DNA from 2 places in the Cupriavidus sp. JZ107 genome. Region 1 is predicted to be linked to the other one. Evidence: predicted binding sites of a transcription regulator. Region 1 holds the regulator's gene; the other holds the start of a gene.
What was found. The regulator NrdR, encoded in region 1, represses ribonucleotide reductase genes. The targets are predictions, from matches to a motif close to CACNANATNTNGTG.
Positions count from the first base shown of each region.

Region 2: a site for NrdR is predicted at 5,421-5,434, ahead of M1D55_RS11790 (ribonucleoside-diphosphate reductase subunit alpha). Genes of this name have one in related genera too.

Region 1 is NZ_CP096481.1:2,627,728-2,635,429, forward strand. Features, by position in the region: gene tolR (protein TolR) at 1-372, opposite strand, end outside; gene tolQ (protein TolQ) at 398-1,081, opposite strand; gene ybgC (tol-pal system-associated acyl-CoA thioesterase) at 1,078-1,482, opposite strand; ZMP/ZTP riboswitch at 1,656-1,757, shown strand; gene glyA (serine hydroxymethyltransferase) at 1,986-3,233, shown strand; gene nrdR (transcriptional regulator NrdR) at 3,306-3,770, shown strand; gene M1D55_RS21570 (type IV pilus modification PilV family protein) at 3,919-4,392, shown strand; gene M1D55_RS21575 (PilW family protein) at 4,467-5,396, shown strand; gene M1D55_RS21580 (pilus assembly protein) at 5,390-6,127, shown strand; gene M1D55_RS21585 (prepilin-type N-terminal cleavage/methylation domain-containing protein) at 6,124-6,582, shown strand; gene M1D55_RS21590 (GspH/FimT family protein) at 6,564-7,151, shown strand; gene ribD (bifunctional diaminohydroxyphosphoribosylaminopyrimidine deaminase/5-amino-6-(5-phosphoribosylamino)uracil reductase RibD) at 7,345-7,702, shown strand, end outside.
Region 2 is NZ_CP096481.1:477,386-485,087, reverse strand. Features, by position in the region: gene M1D55_RS11800 (DUF445 domain-containing protein) at 1-744, opposite strand, end outside; gene M1D55_RS11795 (ribonucleotide-diphosphate reductase subunit beta) at 876-2,075, opposite strand; gene M1D55_RS11790 (ribonucleoside-diphosphate reductase subunit alpha) at 2,214-5,153, opposite strand; gene ampD (1,6-anhydro-N-acetylmuramyl-L-alanine amidase AmpD) at 5,658-6,263, opposite strand; gene M1D55_RS11780 (PP0621 family protein) at 6,260-6,541, opposite strand; gene M1D55_RS11775 (cytochrome C assembly family protein) at 6,557-7,516, opposite strand.

The DNA.
Region 1 (7,702 bases):
GAGCACCGCCTCGTACTTGACCGCGCGGGCGGCGGCAATCACCACCGGCTGGTCCGGGTTCTCGTTCTGGCGCTGGTGCACGAAGTCCAGCAGGCCCTTGGTGTCGAGCTTGCGCTCGAACGATCCGCCCTCGGGATTCTTGCCGCGCGCGGTCAGCGTGCCGTCCTCGTGCACGGTGACGACGATCGGCGGGGTCTTCTGCTGCGGCGTGGCGTCGGCCACGGTCGGCAGGTCCACCACGGCGGGGCTGACGATCGGCGCCGCCACCATGAAGATGACGAGCAGAACCAGCATCACGTCGATATACGGCACGACGTTGATGTCGGCGCTGGCCCGGCGGCGCGAGCCGCCGCGGCGCTGAATGGCTGCCATGCTGCGCTTCTCCTTGGCCTGGCCTTCAGCGGGTCTGCCGCTGCAGGATGTTGAGGAATTCTTCCATGAAGCTCTCGAAGCGGATCGCCAGCCGGTCGATCTCGGTCGCGTAGCGGTTGTACGCGATCACCGCCGGAATCGCCGCGAACAGGCCGATCGCGGTGGCCACCAGCGCTTCGGCGATGCCCGGCGCGACCGAGGCCAGCGTGGCCTGCTGGACGTTGGACAGGCCGCGGAACGCGTTCATGATCCCCCAGACCGTGCCGAACAGGCCGATGTACGGGCTGACCGAGCCGACCGAGGCCAGGAACGGCAGGTGGGACTCGAGCACGTCCATCTCGCGCTGGTAGGCGGCGCGCATCGCGCGGCGGGCCGCGTCGAGCAGCGCGCCGGCGTCGTTGCTGCGCTCGCGCGCCTTCAGGTATTCGCCCATGCCGGACTCGAAGATCCGCTCGAGCGCGCCGGTGCTGTGCCGGTTGTTGGCCGCGCTGTGATACAGCGCCTGCAGGTCGCCGCCCGCCCAGAAATCGCGCTCGAAGCCTTCGGTCTGGGTGCGCGCGGCGCGCAGCGCCATGTGCTTGCGGAAAATATAGGTCCAGGAGAACAAGGACATGACGACCAGCAAGGCCATCACGGCCTGCGCCAGGAAGCTGGCGTGCATCACCAGCGTAAGGATCGACATGTCTTGCGTGACGGTCACGGGATTCATCGAGCGGTCTTGATGGTTGCGAGGACTGGTGCGGGAATCGGGGCCGGGCGGAAGCTGTTGCGGTCCACGCATCCCACCCGGATCGTGCCCGCGGCCAGCATCAGCGGCCCGCGCCACGCTTCCTGGGCGAATTGGACCGAGGCGGGCCCGACCCGTTCAATACGGGTGCGGATCTCCAGCAGATCGTCCAGCCGGGCGGGCGCATTGTATTCCACCGCCGTGCTGCGCACGACAAAGACCACGCCGGATTCGTCGGCGAGGGCCTGCTGCTCGATACCCAGCGAGCGCAGCCATTCGGTGCGCGCGCGTTCGAAAAACTTGAGGTAGTTGGCGTAGAACACCACCCCGCCGGCGTCGGTGTCTTCCCAGTAGACGCGCAGGGGCCATACGAAATTCGTCATGGCCGCGATTGTAACGGACGCGGGCGCGGCCCCGGTGTCACACGGCGTCCGACAACGCAACGCCGGGACCGTCCTACAGACGAACGGCCGCTGCCTGCCCGCCGGCGCCTTGACCCAGGCGGTCCGGCCGGCTTGCGGCGAGCCGGGGCCTCGCGTAAACTCCGGCCAACCATTCCACCTTGCGCGACTGGCGAAGTCAGTGGGTACTACCACGAGGAAGCGCAAGATCTCTGGCGCCACGCCACCGGAAGCGGTCCGATGCCAGGGCGCGATGCCCGGCTCCGGCCCCTTGCGATAGCCGCCGCGCCTGCCGCTCGCCTGGGCCAGCGAATGGGAAGCAGGGTGCGCCCTGCGCCGCCAGCTCCGGGCCCCGCGTCCAGGCCGGCGACGCGGTTCGCATGCGTCTTCCCCGCGCGCCCTACCGTCGTTCCGTTCCCGTATCCTTCGGTCATCCGCCGTCATTGCACGGTTTTCACCGATCCTTCTACAGACGAGTTTTCGCCATGTTCGAACGCAGCCGCTACACGATCGACCAGATCGATCCCGAACTCTGGTCCGCCATCCAGCAGGAAAATCAGCGCCAGGAAGACCATATCGAGCTGATCGCTTCCGAAAACTACACTTCGCCGGCCGTGATGGCCGCGCAGGGCTCGCAGCTGACCAACAAGTACGCCGAGGGCTATCCCGGCAAGCGTTACTACGGCGGCTGCGAATATGTCGACGTCGTCGAGCAGCTGGCGATCGACCGCGTCAAGCAGCTGTTCGGCGCCGAGGCCGCCAACGTGCAGCCGAACTCCGGCTCGCAGGCCAACCAGGGTGTGTTCTTCGCCGTTCTGAAGCCGGGCGACACCATCATGGGCATGAGCCTGGCCGAAGGCGGCCACCTGACCCACGGCATGGCGCTGAACATGAGCGGCAAGTGGTTCAACGTGGTCAGCTACGGCCTGAACGCCGACGAGGACATCGACTACGGCGCGCTGGAAAAGCTGGCCCAGGAAAAGAAGCCGAAGCTGATCATCGCCGGCGCGTCGGCCTTCTCGCTGCGCATCGACTTCGAGCGCATCGCCGCGGTGGCCAAGTCGGTCGGCGCCTATTTCATGGTCGACATGGCGCACTACGCGGGCCTGATCGCCGCGGGCGTCTACCCGAACCCGGTGCCGCACGCGGACTTCGTCACCACCACCACGCACAAGAGCCTGCGCGGCCCGCGCGGCGGCGTGATCCTGATGAAGGCCGAGCATGAGAAGGCCATCAACTCGGCGATCTTCCCCGGCATCCAGGGCGGCCCGCTGATGCATGTGATCGCCGGCAAGGCGGTCGCGTTCAAGGAAGCGCTGTCGCCGGAGTTCAAGGCCTATCAGCAGCAGGTCGTCAAGAACGCCCAGGCGCTGGCCGACACGCTGATCGCGCGCGGCCTGCGCATCGTCTCGGGCCGCACCGAGAGCCACGTGATGCTGGTCGACCTGCGCGCCAAGCAGATCACCGGCAAGGAAGCCGAGAAGATCCTCGGCGACGCGCACATCACGGTCAACAAGAACGCGATCCCCAACGATCCGGAAAAGCCGTTCGTGACCTCGGGCATCCGCCTGGGCTCGCCGGCGATGACCACGCGCGGCTTCAAGGAAGAGGAAGCGCGCCAGGTCGCCAACCTGATCGCCGACGTGCTGGACAACCCGCACGACGCCGCCAACATCGCGCGCGTGCGCGAGCAGGTCGCGGCGCTGACCAAGCGCTTCCCGGTCTACGGCTGATCGGCCGTCGCCGCGCGCCGCCGCCTTGCCGGGCGGCGCGCGGCCGCTCAACCTCCGCCTCCAGGTGGTCCGATGAAATGTCCCTTCTGCGGTCACTCCAATACCCAGGTGCTCGACACCCGCATGTCCGAGGAAGGCGATACCGTGCGCCGGCGCCGCCGTTGCGAGGCCTGCGACCGGCGCTTCACCACCTATGAGCGGATCGAGCTGTTCTTCCCGGCCATCGTCAAGAAGAACGGCAGCCGCGTCGATTACGCACGCAGCAAGCTGAAGGACTCGATGCGGCTGGCCCTGCGCAAGCGGCCGGTATCGGCCGAGGCCATCGACGAGGCGATCGCGCGCATCGAGGAAAAGCTGCTGGCGCTGGGACAGAAGGAAATTCCCAGCAGCCAGGTCGGCGAACTGGTGATGCGCGAGCTGCGCAAGCTCGACAAGATCGCCTATATCCGATTCGCTTCGGTCTATCGCAGCTTCGAGGACGTGTCCGAGTTCTCCGACGTGCTGGCCGAAGTCAGCACGCCCAACGGCAAGCGCTGAGGCGCTGCATGACGGGCAGCGGCGCCTTGCTGGTTGCCGTTGCGGCCTGCGCTGTTGCAAACCTTGTCGAATCCTCCACGATTCGACACCGGATCCCCGCCCGCTGACGATTAATCTGGTCCCCGCTTGTCACGACAGGACCAGAGCGATGGTTGCGATCCCTTCGGCGGCTTCCCCTTCCGTTCTCTACCGTTCCAACCGCGGGCGCGTGCCCCACCGCGGCTACCTGCTGCTCGAATCGCTGGTCGCGCTGGCCGTGCTCGGCATCGGCCTGCTGCCGCTGGCCCGGCTCGGCCCGACCGCGCTGCAATGGTGGCGTGATCCCTTGCTGATCGGCCAAGCCCTGCGGCTCGCCGCCGAGGGCGCGGAACTGGCCGGGCTGGCGGGGCCGGATGCCGTGCCCGATCCCGCCAGGCTGCCCCCGGTCGCGCATGCCGACGGCCTGCCGCGGCCACGCTGGTGCGCGTCGGTGCCGACCGACGCGGCGCAGTCGCACTGTCCGGCCGGCCAGCGCGTCGTGGTGGTCGGCCCCCTGCCTTCGTCGCCCAGCCCGCGCGGCGAAACCGGTGTCGCCCATCCCCGGATCGCGTTGCGCGCGATCGCGCTGCGGTTGCGGCCATGATCGCGATCGTGCCTGGCCCGCGCCGGGCCGCATCGGCCTCGACCCAAGTCACGGCGATACCACGGCCCGCGCGTATGCCCGCCGGATCGTCGCTGGTCGACGCGATGGTCGGCCTGCTGCTCGGCACGCTGGCGACCGGCGCTGCGGCGATGGTGTTCCTGACCGTGCGTTCCGCCTACGCAATCGCCGCCGAGCAGCGCGAGCTCGAACAGCGCGGCGCCGCCCTGCTCGACGCGATTGCCGCGCTGCTGCGCCATGCGGGCTGGCATCCGGATCCGACCACTGCCCTGCCTGCGCCGCTGAGCGGCCGCGACGACTGCGGCCAACCGAGGCTCGGCGGCACGCTCGCTTGCGACAAACCCGGCGTCGCCGGCAGCGATGCGCTGCTGATCCGCTTCGGCGGCGATCATCCGGCCGGCGATCCGGCGCTGCCGGACCGCTATCTGACCGACTGCAGCGGATATCCCGTCCCCATCGCGGCCGTTCCTGCGGAAACCAGGCCGGCGTCGTCGGCGCGAACGGCCGACTATCTGACCGCCAATCTGCTTTACGTCGCCGACGGTGCCGACGGCGAGCCGCAGTTGCTGTGCCGCTACCCGGGGCGCGGCGATGGAGGCAGCGGTGGCGGCAGCGCTGGCAGGACCTGGAGCACCGGGGCGCTGGCCCGCGGCGTCGAGACCCTGCAGCTGCGCTATGGCATCGACCGCGATGGCGATGGCCGCGTCGACACCTTCCTGCGCGCGAGCGAGCTTGCGGCGGCCGGACCCGGTGCGTGGTGCGGCGTGTTGGCCGTGCAGATCGCGCTGGTGCTGCGCACCGGGGTCGGCACCACCGCCGCGCTGCCGCCGCCGCTACCGCTGCCACTGTTGCCGGCGCGCATGGCCGGCGAGCAGGGCGACGATATCGTGTTCCGGCCGCGCTCGCGCCCCAACGCTTCGCGGCGGGTCTTCGCCACCACGGTATGGCTGCGCAATGCGCCGTTCCGCGCGGGGTCGCCATGTTGAAAGCCAACGACGAGGCGATGTCTCGGCAAGCGCAACGCGGCGCCATCACGCTGATTTCCGTGGTCGTGATGTCGACGCTGACGATGGCCCTGGCGGGCGCGCTGTTCGTGCTGCTGCTGGCAGGACATCAGGCGATCGGCCAGCGGCTCGAACGCGAGATTGCGTTCCGCGCCGCCGAGCTTGCGCTGATCGACGGCGAGCGCAATCTGCGCGACATCACGAAGGTAATGGCGGACGCCGCCGCCAGCGCGGCATCGGCCCAGCCTGACCATCGCTTCGCAACATGGCCTGCGCCCGGTCGTTGCGGCACGCAGGCACAGCGCGGCCTGTGCAGCGCCGCCGTGGGCCAGCCGCCACCGTGGCGAGCCTGGATGGGGGTGGGCCTGCCTGCCGACGACATCGGCATCCCGATCGGAACGGAGAGCGGCGCGACGCTGCCCGTCATCCCTGCGGAGATGGCCGGCGCGACCACGGTGCCGCGCTATCTGATCGAACGCCTGCCGCAGAAAGACACCGGCGCATCGGACACCGGCGCATCGGCGCCCGCCGGCGTGCCCGCGCGGCGCTACCGGATCACCGCACTCGGCCAGGGCCGCGATCCGGCCGCCCGCGTGGTGCTGCAAACCGAATGGATCGATCCGTCTCCACGCGACGGAGCCGCAGGCCAGCCGGGACGCGCCGGAATCCGACGCCTCGGCTGGCGCGAACTCGTGCCGCCATATCCGCCATGACGGTACCCCGCCCCGCCGCCTTCACGCTGATCGAGCTGCTCGTCGCGATCACCATCGCCGCCATCGTCGCCGGCATCGCAGCCGCCAGCTGGCATCGGCACCTGCAGCGCAGCTGGCGCGCGCAGGCGCGCACGGCGCTGATCGCGGCGATGCTCGAACTGCAGCGCCACGCGATGACGCGCGGCAGCTTCGCCGACGACAGCGGGCACCGTCCCGCCGGAAGCTGGCCACAGTGGGTACCGGCACCGCCGGCGCGCCCGCAATACCGTCTGGCGGCGTTGGCCTGCATCGATGCCAGCCCGCGCGATGCCGACCTCGACCGTTGCATCGAACTGCATGCCGTGCCGCAATGGCCCGACCCCGACTGCGGCACGCTGATCCTGCGCAGCACCGGTGAGTGGCTGATGAATCCGCCTGGCACGGGGCGCCCGGTACCATGGCCCGAAGGGTGCTGAGCGCGCGCCGCGGCGATCGCTGGTGGGCCTGCCAGGACAATACGGGGACCACGCTGATCGAATCGCTGGCCGCGCTGGCGATGACGGCACTGCTGACCGCCGCCGGCTACCCGTCGTATCGCGATGCGCTGGAGCGCCAGCAGGTCCGGGTGGCCGCCGACCTGCTGGCGGCCTCGATCGAGACGGCGCGCGCGTTCGCGCTGGCCAGGCGCGGCACCGTCCTGCTGGCGCCGCGTCCAGGCATCGCCGACTTCTCGCGCGGCTGGCGTATCGTGGCGGTGGAAGCAAACGACGCCGATGAGACCGGCGAGGCCCCGACGCTGTCGGTGGTGACCCTCGGCGCCGCCTGCCTGCGCGTCGCGCTGCGCGCCACCGACGGCAGCCGCGCGCTGCGGCTGGCGCCTGTGGGATACTCTCGGTCGGAACGTGGCGGCTTCTACGCGGCCACCTTTACCCTGCGCTGCGGCGATGCGCAGCGTCAGGTCAGGCTCGGCGCGCTGGGCCGCTTGCGCATCTGTACGCCCGGGCAGGACGCCGACTGCGACAGCCGGACCGACGCCGGGCCCTGAGCCACGCCGGCCCGGAAGCACGGCCCGGCATGCCGGATCCGTCCACGCCAGCCAAGTGCGCCAGACCAATACGCCCGACCGATACGCCCGACCAATACGCCCGACCGATACGCCCGACCAATACGCCCGACCGATACGCCACCCATCACGCCAGTCAGGCCCGTCAAGACAACCGGCAGGAAACCGCCCACTCATGTTCTCCGAAACCGATCACGCCGCCATGCAGCAGGCCCTCGCGCTCGCCGCGCGCGGCATGTTCATCACCACGCCGAATCCGCGCGTGGGCTGTGTGCTGACCAAGGGCGGCAAGGTGATCGGCGAAGGCTATACGCAGCCCGCGGGACAGGACCATGCGGAGATCCAGGCGCTGAAGAACGCCGCGGCGCGCGGCTTCGACCCCGCCGGCGCGACCGCCTACGTCACGCTGGAGCCGTGCAGCCATTTCGGCCGCACGCCGCCGTGCGCCGATGCGCTGGTGCGCGCCGGCATCAAGCGCGTGGTGGCGGCGATGGAAGATCCGAATCCCACGGTGTCGGGACGCGGCCTGCAGC
Region 2 (7,702 bases), 1.3 Mb from region 1:
GATCACATTGCTGCGCGCCGCCTCGGCGGCCTTGTCGCCCAGCCATTCGGTCGGCAGCACGAGCTGCTTCCACCTGTGCTCGCTCTTGAGCCAGTTGACCACGCGCTGGGCGATCAGCTGCTGCGTTTCGGGCCGTTTCAGCAGGGCGATCGCATGCCGGAGCACGGCGTCGAGCAGTTGCTGATGGCTGCCGCCGCGGGTCAGCATCTCGAGCACGGAACCGAGCGCCTGCGAGAAATCGATGCGGCCAATGACCGTACGCGCGGCATCGTTGAGGAAGGCCTGGATCCGCCGGTCGTCCACCAGATCGAGCAGCACGCCCATCAGGTTCGCGGCATGCTGGCCGATGCGGCGCGCATTGGCCGGCTCGCTGAACCAGGCAGCCAGCCAGTGGGCGGGATCGCTGCGCCGGATCAGATCCGTCACGACCTCGGGGTTCAGGAACTTGTCGCGCACGAATGCCGCGAGATTGTCGGCGATGCGGTTCTTGCTCTTCGGGATGATCGCCGTATGCGGGATCGGCAGGCCCAGCGGCCGGCGGAACAGCGCCACGACCGCGAACCAGTCCGCCAGGCCGCCGACCATCGCCGCCTCGGCACCGGCCCGGAGCAGCCGGACCCAGAACGTGGCAGGCAGGAACAGCGTGGCGACGAACACCGCCGCCGCCACGCCGACGCATGCCAGCGCCACCGATTGCATGCGCTTGAGTTCGGCTTCCCTGCCGGCGTTCCTGCCCTGCTGCATGGCGTCTCCTTGCGCCGCGCGAAGCCGGCGGCGTAAAAAAAATGGGACGTTTCGGCCGAAACGTCCCACTCTTTACCGATGCTGTCGCTGCCGGCCGCCGGCTTCACGCCGCCGGCCGGTGCAACCTTGCCTCAATCCCAGGACAGCGCGCCACCCGTCTGGTATTCGATCACGCGCGTCTCGAAGAAGTTGCGCTCCTTCTTCAGGTCGATCATCTCGCTCATCCACGGGAACGGGTTTTCCTCGTTCGGGAACAGCGCGTCGAGGCCGATCTGCTGGCAGCGGCGATTGCAGATGAAGCGCAGATAGCTCTTGAACATCGGCGCGTTCAGGCCCAGCACGCCGCGCGGCATCGTGTCCTCGGCGTAGCGGTATTCGAGGTCGACCGCCTTCCTGAACAGGCCGACGATCTCTTCCTTGAACTCGGCGGTCCACAGATGCGGGTTCTCGAGCTTGATCTGGTTGATCAGGTCGATGCCGAAATTGCAGTGCAGCGACTCGTCGCGCAGGATGTACTGGTACTGCTCGGCCGCGCCGGTCATCTTGTTCTGCCGGCCCATCGCCAGGATCTGCGTGAAGCCGACATAGAAGAACAGGCCTTCCATGATGCAGGCGAACACGATCAGCGACTTCAGCAGCTTCTGGTCGTTCTCCGGCGTGCCGGTCTTGAACGACGGATCGGTCAGCGTGTCGATGAACGGGATCAGGAACTCGTCCTTGTCGCGGATCGACGGCACCTCGTGATAGGCGTTGAAGATCTCGGCCTCGTTCAGCCCCAGCGACTCGACGATGTACTGGTAGGCGTGCGTGTGGATGGCCTCTTCGAAGGCCTGGCGCAGCAGGTACTGGCGGCACTCGGGCGCGGTGATCTGCCGGTAGGTGCCCAGCACGATGTTGTTGGCGGCCAGCGAATCGGCGGTGACGAAGAAGCCCAGGTTGCGCTTGATGATGCGGCGCTCGTCCTCGGTCAGGCCGTTCGGGTCCTTCCACAGCGCGATGTCGCGCGACATGTTGATTTCCTGCGGCATCCAGTGGTTGGCGCAGCCGGCCAGGTACTTCTCCCAGGCCCACTTGTACTTGAACGGCACCAGCTGGTTGACGTCGGTGGCGCCGTTGATCACGCGCTTGTCGGCGGCGTTGACGCGGCGCGTGCTCTGCGCGGCCGCAGCGTTCGGGTTGTTGCCGAGGATGCCGGCGCCCGGCTGCGTCGCAGCGGGCGGCAGCACGCCCTGCTGGTCGGCGGTGGCGATCGCCGGTTGCAGGGCGGGTTGAGGCGCGGGCTGCGGGGCAGCCTGCGGATTGGCTTGAACGTCGTCGTCCCAGCTCAGCATGGTGTTGGTTCTCCGTGTAACGCTCTGGTGAGCCGGCCCCCGGGGCCACCGCGCGCGGCGCGGGCCATCGGGTCCGGATCGGTTGCCAGTATCAGGACCGGCACGCGCGCTGCGTGGCGCCGCGTGCCGGCATTGCCGTTATTGGCAGGCTTCGCACTCGTCGAACCCCGGATCGCCCGGGCGCATCGTGCAGACCGCGCCTTCGGCTTCCGGCATCGCCGGGGCCGAGGCGGCCACCTGGTCGATCGACGAGGCCGAGGCACCGCCGGCGCCGGCGCCCGAGGACACCGCGTTCAGCGAGCCGCGCGACACGGTCGACTTCTCGACGTGCGTGGCGGCGATGGTGCGCAGGTAGTAGGTCGTCTTCAGGCCGCGGATCCACGCCAGCTTGTAGGTATCGTCCAGCTTCTTGCCCGAGGCGCCGGCCATGTAGATGTTCAGCGACTGGGCCTGGTCGATCCACTTCTGGCGGCGGCTGGCGGCCTCCACCAGCCAGGTCGGCTCGACCTCGAACGCGGTCGCGTACAGGTCGCGCAGGTCCTGCGGAATGCGGTCGATGCGGGCGAGCGAGCCGTCGAAGTACTTCAGGTCGGCGACCATCACCTCGTCCCACAGGCCGCGTGCCTTCAGGTCGCGCACCAGGTAGTCGTTGACCACGGTGAACTCGCCCGACAGGTTCGACTTGACGTACAGGTTCTGGAAGGTCGGCTCGATGCAGGCCGACACGCCGATGATGTTCGAGATCGTCGCGGTCGGCGCGATCGCGATGCAGTTCGAGTTGCGCATGCCGTGCTGCTTGATGCGGGCACGCAGCTTGTCCCAATCCATCGTCGACGACTGGTCGACCTCGAGGTAGCCGCCGCGCTCCTCGGCCAGCAGCTTCAGCGAATCCTGCGGCAGGATGCCGCGATCCCACAGCGAACCCTGATAGGTGCTGTAGCGGCCGCGCTCCTCGGCCAGCTCGGTCGAGGCCTGGTAGGCGTAGTAGCAGACCGCCTCCATCGAGGTGTCGGCGAACTGCACCGCGGCGTCGCTGGCGTACGGCACGCGCAGCACGTGCAGGCAGTCCTGGAAGCCCATGATGCCCATGCCGACCGGACGGTGGCGCAGGTTCGAATTGCGTGCCTTGTCGACCGCGTAGTAGTTGATGTCGATCACGTTGTCGAGCATGCGCATCGCGGTGCGGATGGTCTTCTCGAGCTTGGCGTGGTCGAGCGCGTGGCTGCCGTCGGCCTGCTGCTTCAGGTGCGCGACCAGGTTGACCGAACCCAGGTTGCAGACCGCGATTTCGCTGTCGTTGGTGTTCAGCGTGATCTCGGTGCACAGGTTCGAGCTGTGGACCACGCCGACATGCTGCTGCGGGCTGCGGATGTTGCACGGATCCTTGAAGGTGATCCACGGATGGCCGGTCTCGAACAGCATGCCCAGCATCTTGCGCCACAGCTGCATCGCGGGGATCTTCTTGAACAGCTTCAGCTCGCCGCGCGCCACCTTCTCCTCGTAACCGAGGTAGGCCTTCTCGAATTCCTTGCCGACCTTGTCGTGCAGGTCCGGGCAGGTCGACGGCGAGAACAGCGTCCACTCGCCGTTCTCCATCACGCGCTTCATGAACAGGTCCGGAATCCAGTTCGCGGTGTTCATGTCGTGCGTGCGGCGGCGGTCGTCGCCGGTGTTCTTGCGCAGCTCGAGGAATTCCTCGATGTCCAGGTGCCAGGTCTCCAGGTAGGCGCAGACCGCGCCCTTGCGCTTGCCGCCCTGGTTGACCGCCACGGCGGTGTCGTTGACCACCTTCAGGAACGGCACCACGCCTTGCGACTTGCCGTTGGTGCCCTTGATGTGCGAGCCCAGTGCGCGCACGTTGGTCCAGTCGTTGCCCAGGCCGCCGGCGAACTTCGACAGCAGCGCGTTCTCCTTCAGGCCCTCGTAGATGCCTTCCAGATCGTCGGAGATCGTGGTCAGGTAGCACGAGGACAGCTGCGAGCGGCGGGTGCCCGAGTTGAACAGCGTCGGCGTCGACGACATGAAGTCGAACGACGACAGCAGGTTGTAGAACTCGATCGCACGGCCTTCACGGTCGGTCTCGTTCAGCGCCAGGCCCATCGCGACGCGCATGAAGAAGGCCTGCGGCATCTCGATGCGGGTCTCGTCGACGTGCAGGAAGTAGCGGTCGTACAGCGTCTGCAGGCCCAGGTAGTTGAACTGGAAGTCGCGCGAGGCGTCCAGCGCCGCGCCCAGGCGCGCCAGGTCGAAGGTCGCCAGCTTCTCGTCGAGCAGTTCGGCCTCGATGCCGCGGGCGATGAACTTGGGGAAGTACTCGGCGTAGCGACTGCCCATCTCGGCCTGGGTCACTTCCTCGCCGAGGATTTCCTTGCGGATCGTGTGCAGCAGGATGCGGGCGGTGACCTGGCTGTAGGCCGGGTCCTTTTCGATCAGCGTGCGCGCGGCGAGGATGGCCGAGTCGTAGACCTGGCTCATCGGCACGCCGTCGTACAGGTTCTTGACCGTTTCCTTCAGGATCGGCTCGGCATCGACGCCTTCGCCCAGGCCGGCGCAGGCGGTGTCGATCAGCGCGTGCAGCGCGACCAGATCCAGCGGACGCGTCACGCCGCCGTCGGTGACGTTGAAGTTGGCCACGGTCTGCGCCACGCGGGCGACGGCCTGGGCATTGGCCTGGCCGCGCTCCTGGTTGCGCTTCTCGCGGTAGAGCACGTAGGCGCGCGCCACTTCATGTTCGCCCGAGCGCATCAGCGCCAGTTCGACGTGATCCTGCACATCCTCGATGTGGAAGGTGCCGCCGTTCGGGCGGCTGCGCAGCAGCGCGCGCACCACGTTCTGGGTCAGCTGCTCGACCAGCTCGCGCACGCGCGCGGAAGCGGCGCCCTGCCCGCCGTTGACGGCGAGGAAGGCCTTGGTCATCGCCACCGAGATCTTGCTCGGCTCGAAAGCGACCACCGCGCCGTTGCGGCGGATGATCTTGTAATCCTGGTAGTTGCCAGCGGCGTTCTCAGCGGCGGGGCTCGGCTGCGCCACGGCGGCGATACCGGCGTTGCCGGCGATGTCTTGTTGGGCCGTCTGCATGTAGCACTCCTGTTTTTGTGACCAGTGTTATCAACGACAAAGAGCCCCTGGAAAATGCGCAAAAAGAGACATCCCATGCGCGGCGATGCCGTGCCGGATTACTGCCTTGCTGCATTCCCGTGGAGGGCTCTTGTGACGTGCCGACCGTGTGGCGCGCCGGTGCCGCATGCTGGGGGCCGGCTGGAAACGCCCGCCGCGCGTGGCGCGAAGGCAACCTGCCGAGCCCGTGGCGGACGCTGCACGCCTAGGTCGGCTCCCCGAAAGCACCACTAGATATAGTGGTCATGACGAAAAGCTGGACTAAGTATAGTGAAATGAATCGCGTTGACCAGTCTTGACAAGCGCGTCCGCGGGCCGGTCCGGCGTCACGCCGGCACCCCGGCTCCCCGCCAGACCAAGCGGCTCAAGGGTTGCGGCCGTTTTGTCGGCTGGCGCACCGACGAAAGAATTTTTTTTGATTAGCGCCACGCTTCCGATAGCCCCGCGCCGGCGCGGGGTTTTCGGCTAGGCCGCGGCGCCGCCGCAACGGTACGGCAGCATCGCCGGCGCGAGTCCCGCGGCCTGCGCAAAGCGCGGCCAGTCAAAGCACGGACCGGGGTCGGTCTTGCGGCCGGGGGCGATATCGCTGTGGCCGGCCACGGCCGCGATCGGATAGGCCCGCACCAGCAGCCGCGACAGCGCGGCCGCGGTGTCGTACTGGGCCGGCTCGAACGGCAGCGTGTCGCAGCCTTCGAGCTCGATGCCGATCGAGAAGTCGTTGCAGCGCTCGCGCCCGAAGAAGGCCGACTGGCCGGCATGCCAGGCGCGCTCGGCGCACGAGACGAACTGCAGCAGCTCGCCGCTGCGCCGCACTAGGAAATGCGCCGACACGCGGACCTCGTGGATGGTGGCGAAGAACGGATGGCGCGCCGGATCGAGCCGGTTCAGGAACAGCGCCTCGATATCGTCGCTGCCGAATTCGCCGGGCGGCAGGCTGATGTTGTGGATCACCAGCAGATCGACCGGCATGCCGGGCGGGCGCGGATCGAAGTTCGGCGACGGCACCCGGCGCGCGCCCTCGACCCAGCCAGCGCCGTCGAGCCGCAGCAGGGGCGGAAGCGGCGCGGTCATGGGGAACCGCCGGGGTCGCCGCCGCGGTCGCCAGATCGCTGCTGAGCTTCAGGGAGATGACCGGCACGGCAGTAGTGCAGGCCCTGATAGGCGATCGCCTCGCTGCGCGGCAGATGCACGCCGCAGTGGGCGCACGGCACGATCGGCTCCTGCGCCCGGCGATTCGCGTCGGGAGCGGCATCGGCCGGCGGGGGATCGGCGCGCCGAGCGCGCACGCGGCTGCCGAGCCACCAGAATATGGCCAGCAGGACCGCCAGCAACAGGAACAGACGTGCCATCGACGATGCCTTGCTTCAGAGGCGATGCAGAATCACTTCGATCACGAAGCGGCTGCCGACGTAGGCCAGCAGCAGGATGCAGAACGAGGCGATGACCCAGCGCAGCGCCACGCGGCCACGCCAGCCGTAGAACCGCCGGCCCGCCAGGATGCCGGCGAACATCACCCACGAGACCAGCGCGAACACGGTCTTGTGGTCGAAGCGGAAGACCCGCCCGAACAGCTCCTCGGAGAACAGCAGCCCCGAGGCGATCGTCATCGTCAGCAGCACGAAGCCGGCCGCGATCAAGCGGAACAGCAGCTTCTCGAGCGTCAGCAGCGGCGGCAGCAGGTCGAGCCAGCGGCCCAGCCAGCCGGCCTGCTGCGGCGCGCCGGCGGCCATCGCGCCGCCCGGCACGTGTACGCCGTGGCCGCGATTGAAACCATGCAGCCGGCGCTCGACCAGCAGCATCAGGAAGGCGTGGAAGGCCGCCAGCGTGAACAGCCCGTAGGCGACGTTGGCGATGATGAAATGCAGCTTGAACAGCGGCCGCGCGGCATAGCCGAGGATCTGCGCGCCGGGGAAGGCGAGCGGCATCAGGCTGGCCAGCATCGCCACCGGGATCACGACCAGGCCCAGTCCCGCCAGCGAGAAGAAGAAGCTCTCGATCCAGTAGATGCCGACGCCCAGCCACAGCATCGCCGACAGCGCGAAGGCAAAGCCGAACACCATGCGGTCGGCCGGAAAGATGGTCTCGTGCAGCAGCATGCCGTGGCTGGCCAGCACCGCCACCATCAGCAGATGCCACCAGGCAGGCTGCCCCTCGGCGCTGCCGCCCGGCGCGGGGCCCGGCACCAGCACCATCGAGCCCGGCTGGCCGCCGAGGCCCGGACCGCCAGCCGTGCTAGTGGCCAGCCCGGCGTGGCGCGTCGCCCAGCCGTGATAGGCCAGCGCGCAATAGAGGAGTGCCGTCAGGGCATACAGTACAATCGCCATTCGCGCAGTTTACCCTAGCGCCTGTTACGGTGACCGACGGCGGTGACTGACCCGCGGTGACCGGCGGCAATGACCCGCGGCGGCAAGGCCGGATGGCGGCGCCGCGATGGACGCCCGGCGAATTCGCCCGATCGGCCCCCGTCCGCCACGCCACGGCCCGCACCGCATGGTCGATCAGCGATCGGC